3 regions of the Methylobacterium sp. Gmos1 genome follow, and region 2 is predicted to be linked to each of the others. Evidence: predicted binding sites of a transcription regulator. Region 2 holds the regulator's gene; each other region holds the start of a gene.
What was found. Region 2 encodes PhoB, which activates phosphate uptake and scavenging genes when phosphate is short. Its sites were predicted from a motif close to TGTCATNNANCTGTCAT; they were not measured.
Positions count from the first base shown of each region.

Region 1: the regulator PhoB is predicted to act here: its motif matches at 1,159-1,175, upstream of ACS5PV_RS30525 (YdcH family protein).
Region 3: the regulator PhoB is predicted to act here: its motif matches at 2,371-2,387, upstream of ACS5PV_RS04710 (inorganic phosphate transporter).

Region 1 covers NZ_JBSNCC010000030.1:27,222-31,964, reverse strand. Annotated here, with positions in the region: gene ACS5PV_RS30530 (acyl-CoA synthetase) at 1-786, shown strand, start outside; gene ACS5PV_RS30525 (YdcH family protein) at 959-1,144, opposite strand; gene ACS5PV_RS30520 (YdcH family protein) at 1,344-1,562, shown strand; gene purE (5-(carboxyamino)imidazole ribonucleotide mutase) at 1,707-2,204, shown strand; gene ACS5PV_RS30510 (5-(carboxyamino)imidazole ribonucleotide synthase) at 2,201-3,304, shown strand; gene ACS5PV_RS30505 (tetratricopeptide repeat protein) at 3,558-4,439, shown strand.
Region 2 covers NZ_JBSNCC010000018.1:100,430-105,172, reverse strand. Annotated here, with positions in the region: gene ACS5PV_RS26125 (GcrA family cell cycle regulator) at 379-894, shown strand; gene phoB (phosphate regulon transcriptional regulator PhoB) at 1,134-1,835, opposite strand; gene phoU (phosphate signaling complex protein PhoU) at 1,913-2,632, opposite strand; gene pstB (phosphate ABC transporter ATP-binding protein PstB) at 2,716-3,528, opposite strand; gene pstA (phosphate ABC transporter permease PstA) at 3,557-4,468, opposite strand; gene pstC (phosphate ABC transporter permease subunit PstC) at 4,496-4,743, opposite strand, start outside.
Region 3 covers NZ_JBSNCC010000002.1:340,299-345,041, reverse strand. Annotated here, with positions in the region: gene ACS5PV_RS04725 (sensor histidine kinase) at 1-242, shown strand, start outside; gene ACS5PV_RS04720 (CHASE3 domain-containing protein) at 410-1,723, shown strand; gene ACS5PV_RS04715 (GcrA family cell cycle regulator) at 1,880-2,113, opposite strand; gene ACS5PV_RS04710 (inorganic phosphate transporter) at 2,475-4,121, shown strand; gene ACS5PV_RS04705 (NAD-dependent epimerase/dehydratase family protein) at 4,231-4,743, shown strand, end outside.

The sequences.
Region 1 (4,743 bases), on a different contig from region 2:
GTGATGTCGCTCCTCATCAACGCCCCGGAGGCCGAGCGGCGGGCGCTGCCGCGCCGGGTCTCGTTCCTCACCGCGGCGGCGCCCCCGCCCGAGGCGGTGCTCGCCGGCATGGCCGAGGCCGGGTTCGACGTCACCCACGTCTACGGGCTGACCGAGACCTACGGCCCGGCGGTGGTGAACGAGTGGCACGCCGACTGGGACGCCTTGGGCAAGGACGAGCGGGCCGCCCGCAAGGCGCGCCAGGGCGTGCGCTATCCGCCGCTCGAGGCGCTGGACGTTCTCGACCCCGAGACGATGCGGCCGGTCCCGGCCGACGGCGAGACGCTGGGCGAGGTGATGTTCCGCGGCAACGTGGTGATGCGCGGCTACCTCAAGAACCCGGGCGCCACCGAGGCCGCCTTCCGCGGCGGCTGGTTCCACTCGGGCGATCTCGGGGTGAAGCACCCGGACGGCTACATCCAGCTCAAGGACCGCTCGAAGGACATCATCATCTCCGGCGGCGAGAACATCTCGTCGATCGAGGTCGAGGAGGCCCTGTTCAAGCATCCGGCGGTGGCGGCCGCCGCGGTGGTGGCCAAGCCCGACGAGAAATGGGGCGAGACGCCGTGCGCCTTCGTCGAGCTCAAGGGCTCCGAGATGGTCTCGGCCGAGGAGCTGATCGGCTGGTGCCGCCAGTCGCTCGCCGGGTTCAAGGTGCCCCGGCACGTGGTCTTCACGGAGCTGCCGAAGACCTCGACCGGCAAGGTGCAGAAGTTCGTGCTGCGGGAGATGGCGAAGGCGTTGTGACGGGCGCCCCGTGAGGGGCCGCGGGGCCTGGCCGGCCGGGGGCTCGCCCTCGGGGGGCCCCGCCGCTCGCTCTGTCGCGCCTTGAGGTCATGGGCGCCTTCGAGGTCATGCCTCAGAGGCAGGGGCCGCCGCGTCGAACGCTGGCGCGGCGGCACGAAGGGCTTTTTCTGGGCTAGTGCATCACGCGGGTGGACGTCGTCCTCAGACGACTGATCTCATCCTTCAGGTGAAGCTTTCGCCGCTTCAGCTCTACAATTCGCAAGTCGTCGGTGGAGAGGTGGGTGATTGCGTCCTGAATTTCGCGCTCCAGGGCTTCGTGCTTACGCTCGAGCTCGGTGAGATGCGTGTGCAGCGACATCAGCCATTGCCTCCTGTCATGTAGGTGACATACGCAGCCTGCCACAGCCCGCGGCCGATGTCGAAGGTATTTGATGCTGCACCTGCGTAATCGGCCGCCGGGCCGGCCCGCAGAGGGGCTGCACAACCCCGGCCGCGCCCTTGCCGCAGGGCGGGGCGTGGTTCATGCTCGGGGCCTATCTCCAGGGCTTGGGGCGGCGATGGCGTTCGAGTTGAGTGCGGAATCGACGGCGGAGTACGAGACCGAGCTGGCGCGTCTGAAGGAGGAGCATCGCGACCTCGACGACGCGATCGAGGCCCTGTCGGGGGTCATGGCCGGCGACCGCCTCCAGCTCCAGCGTCTCAAGAAGCGCAAGCTGGCGCTGCGCGACCGCATCTCCTTCCTGGAGGACCAGCTCACCCCGGACATCATCGCCTGACGACGGCGTCTGGGCCGGGCCGGCCGCCGGGCATTTGCACGAAGGCGCCTCGGCTTGCGCGAATGCAAACGCACCGCTACTGCAAAACGATCGGCTGCGGCCCGCTCGCGGCTTAGCAGCGCTTTCTAGAGGATGCGCTTGACGATGGCGGCAGCGCCCCCCGTCGCGGTGATCATGGGCAGCCAGTCCGACTGGGCCACGATGCGCCACGCCGCCGAGACCCTCGACGCGCTCGGCATTCCTTACGAGGCCCGCATCGTCTCGGCCCACCGCACCCCGGACCGACTGGTCGCCTTCGCCAAGGGCGCCAAGGCCGCCGGGTTCCGGGTGGTGATCGCCGGCGCCGGGGGTGCCGCCCACCTGCCCGGCATGGCCGCCGCGATGACGCCGCTGCCGGTCTTCGGCGTGCCGGTCGAGTCGAAGGCGCTCTCGGGCCAGGACAGCCTGCTGTCGATCGTGCAGATGCCGGCCGGCATCCCGGTCGGCACGCTCGCCATCGGCCGGGCCGGCGCCGTCAACGCGGCTCTGCTCGCCGCCGCCGTCCTGGCGCTCACCGACGACGACCTCGCCCAGCGCCTCGACGCCTGGCGCGCCCGCCAGAGCGCGGCGGTGGCCGAGCACCCGGACACGAGCGCCCCGTGAGCCGCACGCCCTCCATCGCGCCCGGCGCGACCATCGGAATCATCGGCGGCGGCCAGCTCGGCCGCATGATCGCGGTCGCGGCGGCGCAGTACGGGCTGAAGGTCCACGTCTACTGCCCCGATCCCGACAGCCCGGCCTTCGAGGTGGCGGGCCGGCGCACGGTCGCGCCCTACGACGACGCGGCGGCGCTCCAGGCCTTCGCCGACGCCGTCGACGTGGTGACCTACGAGTTCGAGAACATCCCGAGCGCGACGGCCGAGATCCTGGCCGCGCGCCGGCCGCTGCATCCCAGCGCCTCGGCGCTCGCCACCACGCAGGACCGGCTGACGGAAAAAAGCTTCGTCGCCGGCCTCGGCATCCCGGTGGCGCCGTTCCGGGCGGTGGACGACGCGGCGGGCCTCGCGGAGGCCGTCCGCGAGATCGGCCTGCCGGCGGTGCTGAAGACCCGGCGCTTCGGCTATGACGGCAAGGGGCAGGTCATGCTGCGCGACACCGTCGCCGACCCCGCCGCCGTGATGGCCAGCTTGCGCGACCAGCCCTGCATCCTGGAGGGCTTCGTCGCCTTCGAGGCCGAGGTGTCGGTGGTGGCCGCCCGCAACGCGGAAGGCGGCTTCTCGGCCTTCAGCCCTTGCGCCAACGAGCACCGCCACCACATCCTCGCCCGCACGGTCGTGCCGGCCCCCGGCATGGCGCCGGAGACCGCCGCGGAGGCGATCGCGATCGCCCGTACCATCGCGGACGCCCTCGGCTATGTCGGCGTGCTCGCGGTCGAGATGTTCCTGGTGCGCGGGGCGGACGGGCGCGCGAGCGTGGTGGTCAACGAGATCGCCCCGCGGGTGCACAATTCCGGCCACTGGACCATCGAGGGGGCCGAGACCTCGCAATTCGCCCAGCACGTCCGGGCGGTCTGCGGCTGGCCGCTCGGGAGTGCCGCCCTCACCGGCACCTCGGTCGAGATGCTGAACCTGATCGGCGATCAGGCCGACGACTGGACCCGGATCCTCGCCGAGGCCGGCAGCCACCTCCACCTCTACGGCAAGGGCGAGGCCCGGCCCGGCCGCAAGATGGGCCACGTCACCCGGGTGACGACCGGCCCCTGAGCGCCTGCGGTGCGGCTCCGGGGCCACACCCGGGCCTGCGCAGGCCCCTCCCCTGCCCTTGGGGCGGCGCGAGGCCACACCTTCGCCACATCGGCCCGCACAAGCGTCGGGGGCGCATCGCTTTAAGCCGGCGTTCACCCCGATCCGGAATGGTCGTTCCGGCACCGGGACCGCGGCTTGTCGAGCGGCGCGTGCGTACGAATGGCGAAGGTGCGCGGCGCGACGTGGATGCGCCGCCCCGGGGGAGCGGGCGATGAACAACGTGATCGGCTTGAGCCGCGTGACACCGGCGGCCCGGGTGCTGGGGGCGACCGTGCTGACCGCGCTGGCGCTCGCCGGCTGCGACACCGTCAGCCGCGCCACCGCGACGCGGCAATTCGCGGTGGTCGAGGCCGACAAGTCCGGTGCAACCGAGGTCAACATCGCCTCGCTGTCGGACGTGATCCAGCGCAACCCGAGCGACGCGGCGGCCTACAACACCCGCGGCGCGGCCTATGCCCGGGCGGGCAACTTCGATTCGGCGATCGCCGACTTCACCAAGGCGATCCAGCTCGACCCGAACTCGGCCTCGGCCTACGGCAACCGGGCGCTGGCCTACCGCCAGTCGGGCCGCAACGACGCCGCGCTCCAGGACTTCTCCAAGGCGATCAACGCCGACCCGAACTACACCGCCGCCTATATCGGCCGGGCCAACCTCCAGCGGGCGCAAGGCAACTTCGAGGCCGCCTACAGCGACCTCAGCCAGGCGATCCGCCTGACGCCGGAATCGGCCGAGGCCTATCACGCCCGCGGCCTGGTGCGGCAGGCGCAAGGCCAGCACCGCTCGGCGATCGGCGACTTCGACGCCGCCATCGACCGCAACCCCTTCGTGGCCGCTCCCTACGCCGCCCGCGGCCAGAGCCTGATCGCGACGAACCAGTACGACAAGGCGATCGAGGACTACAACGCGGCCTTGAACGTCAACAACAAGGACGCGGATTCCTGGGCCTACCGGGGTCTCGCCTACGAGAAGTCCAACCGCCGCCAGGAGGCGACGGAGAGCTACCAGCGCGCCATCGCCATCGACCAGGGCAACCAAGTGGCGAAGCAGGGCCTGGGGCGGATGCAGGGCGGGATGGCCTCGCTGTTCCGGTAGAGCTGTAATTTCAATGGTTTCCGAGGCTCCCGGCGATGTCGGGGGCCTTTTTCGTGTCGACGGTCGCCGTTGCGCGTGTCCCCCCACGGCGGGCGGGGCTATCCGGGAGAAGAGTGGTTCGGAGAACCCCCTCTCCCCGTAGGCGGGGAGAGGGCTGCGAACCCCTCGTCGGGTTCGCCGCGAGCCAGCGGGGCCAGGGTGTTCCGCCTCCCGATCATCGGCCACGGTCTTGCCCTTCCCTGCGGCGCGCACCAGGACCGGGAAGCGGCGAGCCAGACCGGTGACCGTCCGTGCGGTGTCATAC
Region 2 (4,743 bases):
TCGGGAGCCGCGAGGACGGCGCAACCTGCGATCATGCGGTACCCCGGTATGCCGGTCTCTCCGGGGCGCCGTGGCAACCCATTGATGGGTAAGGGTAAGCCCGCGGCGCGCTCCGGTAGGGCCGCGCCTTGCCCGGCTCCGGCGGCGCGACCCGGCCGGGTCCCGGCCGCCGTGAGGCCGCGGGGAAAAACCGACTCGGCGGGGGGCGGACTCTTGCGCGGGTGTTAGCCCGTCCTGTAGGTTCACCCCCGTCGCCACCGCTCCAGGCGTGGCGGCGATCACCAGCAGGATCGGACGGATTCACCGCGCGGCCGAACGGCGTGCCGCTCGCGGCTGCGTGCCGATTCCATGGGTGATGTCGGGGGAGTGGAGGCGGCGATGATGGATGCGGGTCCGGGCTGGACGAAGGAACGCGTCGAGCTTCTCAAGCGGCTGTGGAGCGACGGCCGCAGCGCCAGCCAGATCGCCGCCGAGCTCGGTGGCGTCTCCCGCAACGCCGTCATCGGCAAGGTCCACCGCCTCGGCCTCGCCGGGCGCATCGTGAAGGCCAACGGCGCCGCGCCGTCCGGCCGCCGTCCCCGGGCCGAGGGCGAGTCCGCCGGCACGGCCGGCGAGACCCCATCGGTGCTCGCCCCGGCGCCGCCGGCGCTGGCCCTGTATCAGGCCACGCCGCCCGCTGTCGGAGACGCGCTGCCGGAGAGCGCCCGCGTCACCATCATGGAGCTGCGGGAATTCATGTGCCGCTGGCCGATGGGCGACCCGTCGACGCCCGATTTCCGCTTCTGCGGCGACCGCGCCATCACCGGCCTGCCCTACTGCACCCACCACAGCCGCCTAGCCTACCAGCCCGCCGCCGAGCGCAGGCGCGACCGCAAGGTCGTCGGGTTCCGCTAGGGGCCGCGTTCCACCGGAGGACACGGAGGCGGCGCCGCGCCGCTTCCGCCGCGATGCCTTCCAACGCGTCGACGATATCGCTCAAATCCTAACGAATCCTGTCCGGCGGCTCGCCCGGAAGGGATTCGGCGAGGCCGCGTCATCCCGGGTTCCGCTATCCCGGCCCCGGGATGACGCGGAGGTGGAGCAACCGATGGTCGAGCCGTCGAGATTGCTCCGTTCGTCTCGAAGGGGCAGCCTCACGGCTCCGGCGCGAACATCTCGTCGAAGGAGTAGCCGGAGCCGCGCACGGTGCGGATCGGGTCGCTGTCGCGGCCACGGTTGATCGCCTTGCGCAGGCGGCCTATATGCACGTCGACCGTGCGCTCGTCGATGTAGACGTCGTGGCCCCACACGCCATCGAGCAGTTGCTCGCGCGAGAAGACCCGGCCGGGGCTCTGCATCAGGAATTCGAGCAGCTTGAACTCGGTCGGGCCGAGATGCAGCTCGCGGCCGTCGCGGCGCACCCGGTGGCTGACCCGGTCGAGCTCGATGTCGCCGGCCACCAGCAGGTCGGCGACGTGGGCGGGCTTCGAGCGGCGCAGCAGCGCGCGCACCCGCGCCAGCAATTCGGGCACCGAGAACGGCTTGACGATGTAGTCGTCGGCGCCGGTGGCGAGCCCCCGCACCCGGTCGCCCTCCTCGCCCCGCGCCGTCAGCATGATGACCGGCAGCCGTTCGGTCTCGCGGCGGGCGCGGATGCGCCGGCACAGCTCGATCCCCGACAGGCCCGGCATCATCCAGTCGAGGAGGACGAGGTCGGGCACCTGCTCGCGCAGGCGGATATCCGCCTCGTCGCCGCGCGCGACGGCGTCGACCTCGAAGCCCTCGGCCTCGAGGTTGTAGCGCAGGAGGAGGGTGAGGGCTTCCTCGTCCTCGACGATCAGGATGCGGGTACTCATCGCGGATTACTTCGGGCGGCGGAGGATGGATGGCAGGAAAAGGCCCGCCGGACCGGAAGCCCGGCGGGCCTGCCGCCTCAGACCTCGGTCTGGTTGTCGAGGGTGGCGAAGCTCGACCGGTCGTTCTTCGGACGATCGGTCGGCAGGGTCTCGCCGGTGGCGAGGTAGTGGATGGTCTCGGCGATGTTGGTGGTGTGGTCGCCGATGCGCTCGACGTTCTTGGCGCAGAACAGGAGGTGCGTGCAGAACGTGATGTTGCGCGGATCCTCCATCATGTAGGTCAGGAGCTCGCGGAACAGCGAGGTGTAGAGCGCGTCGATGCCGCCGTCCCGGGCCCAGACGTCGAGGGCGACGACGGTGTCCTGGGTGGCGTAGGCGTCGAGCACGTCCTTGAGCTGGCCCTGGACCAGCTCGTTCATGTGCTCCACGCCGACGACGATCTTCTGGAGCTGGACCTGGTCGGCGATGGCCACGACGCGCTTGGCGACGTTCTTGGCCAGGTCCCCGATGCGCTCGAGGTCGCCCGAGACGCGGATCGCCGAGATCGTCTCGCGCAGGTCGACGGCGAGCGGCTGGCGCCGGGCGATGAGGAGGATGGCCTTCTCCTCGATCTCGCGCTGGAGCCCGTCGAGGCGCTGGTCGGCGGCGATCACCGCCTGGGCGAGGGCGGCGTCGCGGCGCAAGAGCGCCTGGCCGGAATCGGCCACCATCTTCTCGGCGATGCCGCCCATCTCCGAGATGCTGCGCCGGAGGTTCTGCAACTCCTGATCGTAGGAGGTGACGATGTGGCTCGACATGGATTGCGACTCCCCGCGATGAGGGTGGCGTGTGTGGCGCGCCGGCCCGGCAGGGCCGGGCCGGCGAAGCGAGTCGGTGAGCCTCAGCCGAACCGGCCGGTGATGTAGTCCTGGGTCTGGCGCTTCGACGGGTTCATGAACAGCCGGTTGGTCGGCCCGAACTCGACCAGCTCGCCGAGATACATGAAGGCGGTGAACTGCGAGATGCGCGCCGCCTGCTGCATGTTGTGGGTGACGATGGCGATGGTGAACTCACCGCGCAGCTGCTCGATCAGCTCCTCGATGCGGCCGGTCGAGATCGGGTCGAGGGCCGAGGTCGGCTCGTCGAACAGGATCACCTCCGGGCGCTGCGCCACCGTGCGGGCGATGCACAGGCGCTGCTGCTGGCCGCCGGACAGGCCCATGCCCGACTGCTTGAGCTTGTCCTTCACCTCGTCCCACAGGGCGCCCTTGCGCAGGGCCTCCTCGACGCGGTTGTCGAGGTCGGCCTTGCCGAGGCGCTCGTAGAGCCGGATGCCGAACGCGATGTTGTCGTAGATCGACATCGGGAACGGCGTCGGCTTCTGGAACACCATGCCGACCCGGGCGCGCAGCTCGTTAAGGTCGATCGACGGGTCCAGGATGTTGCGGCCGTCGAGCAGGATCTCGCCTTCCGCCCGCTGCTCGGGGTAGAGGCTGTAGATCCGGTTGAAGGTGCGCAGCAGGGTGGACTTGCCGCAGCCCGACGGGCCGATCAGCGCCGTGACCTGGCGGTCGAGGAAGTTGAGGTTGATGTTCTTCAACCCCTTGAAGTCGCCGTAGTAGAAGTTGAGGTCCTTCACGGCGAGGCGGATCGCGGCGGACTCGTCGGCCGTGCTCTGGCCCACGACCGGCACGGCGGTGGCGGTGGCGCTCATCGGGTGGTCTCCCAGCAGGGTTCTGCGGTCAGCGCCCCTTCGGGCCGCTCAGGACGAGGCGGGCCACGATCGACAGGCCCAGGATGGTGACGGTGATGAGGAGCGCGCCGGCCCAGGCCAGCTGGCGCCAGTTCTCGTAGGGCGACAGGGCGAACTGGTAGATCATCACCGGCAGGTTCGCGACGCCGCCCATCAGGTTCGAGTTGAACCAGGAATTGTTGTTGAGCGCGGTGAAGAGGAGCGGCGCGGTCTCGCCGGCGATGCGGGCGAGCGCGAGCAGCACGCCGGTGACGATGCCGGACTGCGCCGCCCGCCAGGTGACGCTGCGGATCACGATCGAGGTCGGCGCGCCGAGCGCCGCGCCGGCCTCGCGCAGGGTGCCGGGCACCAGCCGCAGCATGTCCTCGGTGGTGCGCACGATCACCGGGGTGGCGATGATGGCGAGCGCGACGCCCCCGGCCCAGCCCGAATACCCGCCCATCGGCCGCACCATCAGGGTGTAGACGAACAGGCCGATCAGGATCGAGGGGGCCGAAAGCAGGATGTCGTTGAGGAATCGGATCAGGTTGGCGAGGTGCGAGGTGCGGCCGTACTCGGCAAGGTAGGTGCCGGCGAGCACGCCGACGGGGGTGGCCACCACGATGCCGAGCGCCGTCATGACGAGGCTGCCGAGGATCGCGTTGGCGATGCCGCCGCCCTCGGAGCCGGGGCCGGGGGTGACCTGGGTGAACAGGGCCGGGGAGAAGCCGCGCACGCCCTCGATGACGAGCATCAGCAGGATCGAGCCGAGCACCACCGCGCCGAGCAAAGTGGCGGTGGTGCAGGCGGCGACCAGGATCCTGTCGGCCGAGCGCCGGCCGGCGCGGACCCGGCCCCATTCCGCGGGGGCTGAGCGGGCGGGGGTGGCCGGGCTTGCGACCGCGGCGGGGGAGGCGTTCATCGGGAGGCGTCCTGCGGGTGCGGAGGATCAGGCCACCTTCGCGCGGCGCACCAGCAGCCGGGCGATGATGAGCACGATGAAGGTGACGACGAACAGGATGCAGCCGAGCGCCATCAGCGAGTTGAGCTGGAGGCCGTCGGCCTCGTTGAACTCGTTGGCGATGCGCGAGGCGATGGTCGAGCCCGGATCGAAGATCGAGGCCGAGAGGCGGTTGGCGTTGCCGATCACGAAGGTGACCGCCATGGTCTCGCCGAGCGCGCGGCCGAGGCCCAGCA
Region 3 (4,743 bases), on a different contig from region 2:
TGTCGCTGCGCTGGCAGGAGCGCGGCGGGCCGCCGGTCGTCCCCCCGACCCGCACCGGCTTCGGCTCCCGCCTGATCGAGCGCAGCCTCGCCCGCGAGCTCGACGGCACGGTGAGCCTGAGCTTTCCGCGCGAGGGCGTGGTCTGCACCATCGTGGCGCCGCTCGCCGAGCCGGGCGGCGCGCGACCGGAGCAGGCGGAGAGCGGCGTGCCGGCCCGGCGCCGGGTGGCGGGGCAGGGATGAGGCGCGGCGTCCGGACCGGTCGTCCCGTCGGTCGGGTCATGGAATAATCATCCCATACCCTACGTCATCCGGAAGTAGGCCGCCCGGTCGATGGCGGCCGCCGGGGCGCGCCCCATATCGCCGGGAGCCGAGGGCCCGTCCCGCGCCCGGCGCCGGACGGATCCGCCATGACCCCAGACCCGACGCCAAGCCCCCCGGGCCGCCGGCCGCTCCGCGCGCGGCTCGGCGCCGTGCGCGGCCGGGCCGGGCTCACCACCGCGGGCGCCGCCCTGCTGCTGCTGGTCGGCTCCGCCAACGGGTTGCTGCTGGCCTGGCAGAGCAGCGTCCAGCACCGCATCACCCATACCCTGTCGATCGATCGCACCCTGATGCAGGTGCTGGCCGACCTCCTCGACAGCGAGACCGGGCAGCGCGGCTACCTGCTGACCGGCGATCCGGCCTTCCTGGTGCCCTACACCGCAGGCCAGGCCCGGATCGCCGCCGAGCTGCCGGTGCTGGAGGCGGAGCTGCGCGCCTCCTCGACCCAGGAGGCGCGCCTTGCCACCCTGCGCCCCGCCATCGACCGCAAGTTCGCCGAGCTCGACCGGACGCTCGCCCTCGACCGCGCCGGCGACCGCGACGGGGCCCTCGCCCTGGTGCGGGCGGGCGAGGGCAAGGCGGAGATGGACGAGATCCGCCGGATCATCGAGGCGATGCGCGCCCAGGAGGACGCGCTGCTGATGGGCTACCAGCAGCACGCCCACCGGATCGAGGCGATGGTCGGGATCGGCAGCGTGGTGTCGGTCGGCATCATGGCGCTGCTCGCGGTCCTAGCCCTGCGCGAGGCGGCGCGGCGGGCCGCCCTGTCGCGCTTCCTGCCCGCCGAGCTGGCGCCGCTGCTCGAGCGCGGCGGCAGCATGGAGCAGGGCGGCGGCCTGCGGCTCGGCGAGCGGCGCCACGCGGCGATCGCCTTCGTCGACATGCGCGGCTCCACCACCATCGCCGAGCGGGCCGACCCCGAGACGGTGGCGATCCTGGTCACGGGCTTCCGCCGCTGCGTCGCCCAGGCCGCCCGGGAGACCGGCGGCGTGATCGACAAGTTCATGGGCGACGGCGCGCTCGTGGTGTTCGGCGTGCCCGACGCACGGGCGGACGCCGCGGCCGAAGCCCTCGACTTCGCCGGACGTCTGGAGGTCCTGGTGGCCGAGTGGAACGCGGGATCGGGCGAGCCCCCGGTGCGGATCGGCATCGGGGTGCATTGCGGCGAGGTGTTCGTCGGCGTGGTCGGCGACGACGACCGGCTCGAATTCACCGTGCTCGGGGACGCGGTCAACGTCGCGGCCCGGCTCGAGCAGGCGACCAAGACCTTCGGGACCACCACGCTCGTGTCGCAGGCCGCGCTCGACGCGGCGCGGGCCTCCGGGACGGAGTGGCACGAGGTCAGCCGCCAGCCGCTGCGCGGCCGGCAGGAAGCCTTCCCGATCTACGGCCGGGCGGCCTGAGACGGGTGGAGGCGAAAACGGCGCGGGACGGGTAGCGGTCCCGGCCGGACTTTGCTAGAGAATCGTCCGATCGCGGTGCGATCGGACGATGCTCTAGGTTATTGGTTTTGCCGCATTTTCTTCGACGAACCGGTATCCACTTCGTCGGAAAATGCTTTAGCGCAGCCGCCCCGGCCGGGTCGGCTCGAAGACGATCCGGCGATGGAAGGCGCACCAGCTCTTGCCGTCCTGCACCGGCGCGCCGCAGCAGACCGCACGGTCGTTCGGCTCGCCGATGATGAACTTGCACACGAAGGCGCCCGATTGGGCGAACGGAACCCGGAGGCTCGGGGAGGGCTCCTCGACGGTGTCTGCGGTCACGATATGCGACATGCGCACGAGCTGGTTCATCGGGTACTGACTCGCTGGCCTTGCGTCACCCTCGACCAGGAGGGTACCGGGCCGGTTCGTGGCGGGCAGGTCCGTCACCGGATTCCGCCCCCCATGGGTACCGCGGCCCTGAGAGACCCGTGCGCACACGCGTCACAGGGCAGCGGTGATCATCCGAATTTGGGGTTGCGTTGCGCAGAACGCAAGCCCCCTAAGCATTTACCCCTGTTTTTCCTCACCCCGGACGGGTCCGCGCGCGGCCGGGCCGGTTCCGGCGCCGTCATCGACTTGCCATCCACAGCTCCTATCCTTTGGTCGCACAGGCGCCCGCGGCGAGACCGCCCGAGCCGGCGCAAGGCAGGGTCGCGAGGAGCCTCACCGCATGTCAGACGCCGCCCTCGCCCCCGACCGCGCCGGCGCGGCGCCCGCTCGCGCCCGCCCCGGCCCCCGCCTCGACCACGGCCTGCATCCGGCGGCGACGGTCGGCTTCCTGGCGGTGCTCGCCGCGGGCCTGGCCTATGGCGGCTACAACCTCGTCTCCGACATGCAGCGGGCCGGCCAGCCGCCGCTCGCCATCGGGGCCTTCGCGCTCCTCGGCCTCGCCCTGGTGATCGCCCTCGCCTTCGAGTTCGTGAACGGCTTCCACGACACCGCCAACGCGGTGGCGACCGTGATCTACACCCACTCGATGCCGCCGGTCGTCGCGGTGGTCTGGTCGGGCGCGTTCAACTTCCTCGGCGTCATGGCCTCGACGGGGGCGGTGGCCTACAGCGTCGTGACGCTGCTGCCGGTGGAGCTGATCCTCCAGGTCGGCTCGGGCGCCGGCTACGCGATGATCTTCGCGCTGCTGCTCGCGGCGATCGTGTGGAACCTCGGCACCTGGGCGCTCGGCCTGCCGAACTCCTCCTCGCACGCGCTGATCGGCTCGGTGATCGGCGTGGGTCTCGCCAACCAGCTGATGGCGCCGGGCCACGCCGCCTCCGGCGTCGCCTGGGGCCAGGCCCTGAACGTGCTCGAATCGCTCCTGTTCAGCCCGATCGTCGGCTTCGTCTGCGCCGCCCTCCTGCTGCTGGCGCTCAAGCGCCTGGTGCGGCGGCCCGACCTCTACCGCGCGCCCGAGGGAGAGGCGTCGCCGCCGCTGTGGATCCGCGGCCTCCTGATCCTGACCTGCACCGGCGTGTCCTTCGCGCATGGCGGCAACGACGGCCAGAAGGGCATGGGGCTCATCATGCTGATCCTGATCGGCGCCGCGCCCACCGCCTACGCGCTCAACCGCACCATGCCGGATTCGAGCACCCCGGCCTTCGTGCAGGGCTCGCAAGGGGCGAGCCGGGTGTTTCGCGACCATGCCGGCTCCGCCGCCGTGCCCGACCCCGCCGGCGCCCGGGCGAGGATCGGCGAGGCCCTGAAGGCGGAATCGCCGGCCAAGGCCCTCGCGGCGCCCGACGGCCTCGCGGCGCTCGCGGGCCTTGCGGACGACATTGCCACCGAGGTGAAGAACTACGGCGCCATCCGGCACGTGCCGGCGGAGGCGACGCAGAACCTGCGCAACGACATGTACCTCGCCGGCGACGCGGTGCGGCTCCTCACCGGCGAGCACTCGCCCTTCTCCGACACGGAGAAGACGACCCTCAAGGACTACCAGCGCACCCTCGACGACGGCACCCGCTACATCCCGACCTGGGTCAAGGTCGTGGTCGCCCTGGCGCTAGGCCTCGGCACGATGGTGGGCTGGAAGCGGATCGTCGTCACGGTCGGCGAGCGCATCGGCAAGCAGCACCTGACCTACGCGCAGGGAGCGTCGGCGGAAGCGGTCGCCGCCGGCACGATCGGGCTCGCCGAGGCCTACGGCATGCCGGTCTCGACCACTCACATCCTGTCGAGCGGCGTCGCCGGCACGATGTGGGCCAACGGCACCGGCTTGCAGACGGCGACGGTGCGCAACCTGGCGCTCGCCTGGATCCTCACCCTGCCGGCGGCGATCACGCTGGCGGGCGTGCTGTACTGGGGCCTGCGGCACGTGTTCTGAGAGTGCGTGTTCCGCGGGCGGCGCGCGGGTCTGGCAACCCGGCCCGCCCTCGTGTAACCGCCCCCGGCGGGCACTCGGGCCCGCGAGCCACGCGCCCCAAGGACCCGCCATGCGCTTCCTCGTGACAGGCACGGCCGGCTTCATCGGCTTCCACTGCGCCCGGCGCCTGCTCCAGGCCGGCCACGAGGTCGTGGGGGTCGACGGGCTGACCGACTACTACGACGTCGCCCTGAAGGAGGCGCGGCTGGCCCACCTCGCGGCCCTGCCCGGCTTCTCGTCCCACGCCTTCATGCTGGAGGAGCCCGGCGCCTTCATGGCGCTGATGGCCGAGGCGCGGCCCGACGTGGTGGTGCACCTCGCCGCGCAGGCCGGGGTGCGCTACAGCCTGGAGCACCCGGAGGCCTACGTCTCGGGCAACGTGGTGGGCACGTTCCAGGTGCTGGAGGGCTGCCGGGCGCATCCGGTGCGCCACCTGCTCTTCGCCTCGACCTCCTCGGCCTATGGCGGCAACCAGGCTGTGCCGTTCCGCGAGACCGACCTGGCGGTGTGGCCGCTCACCATCTACGCCGCCTCGAAGCTCGCCGGCGAGGCGATGGCGCATTCCTACGCCCACCTGTGGAAG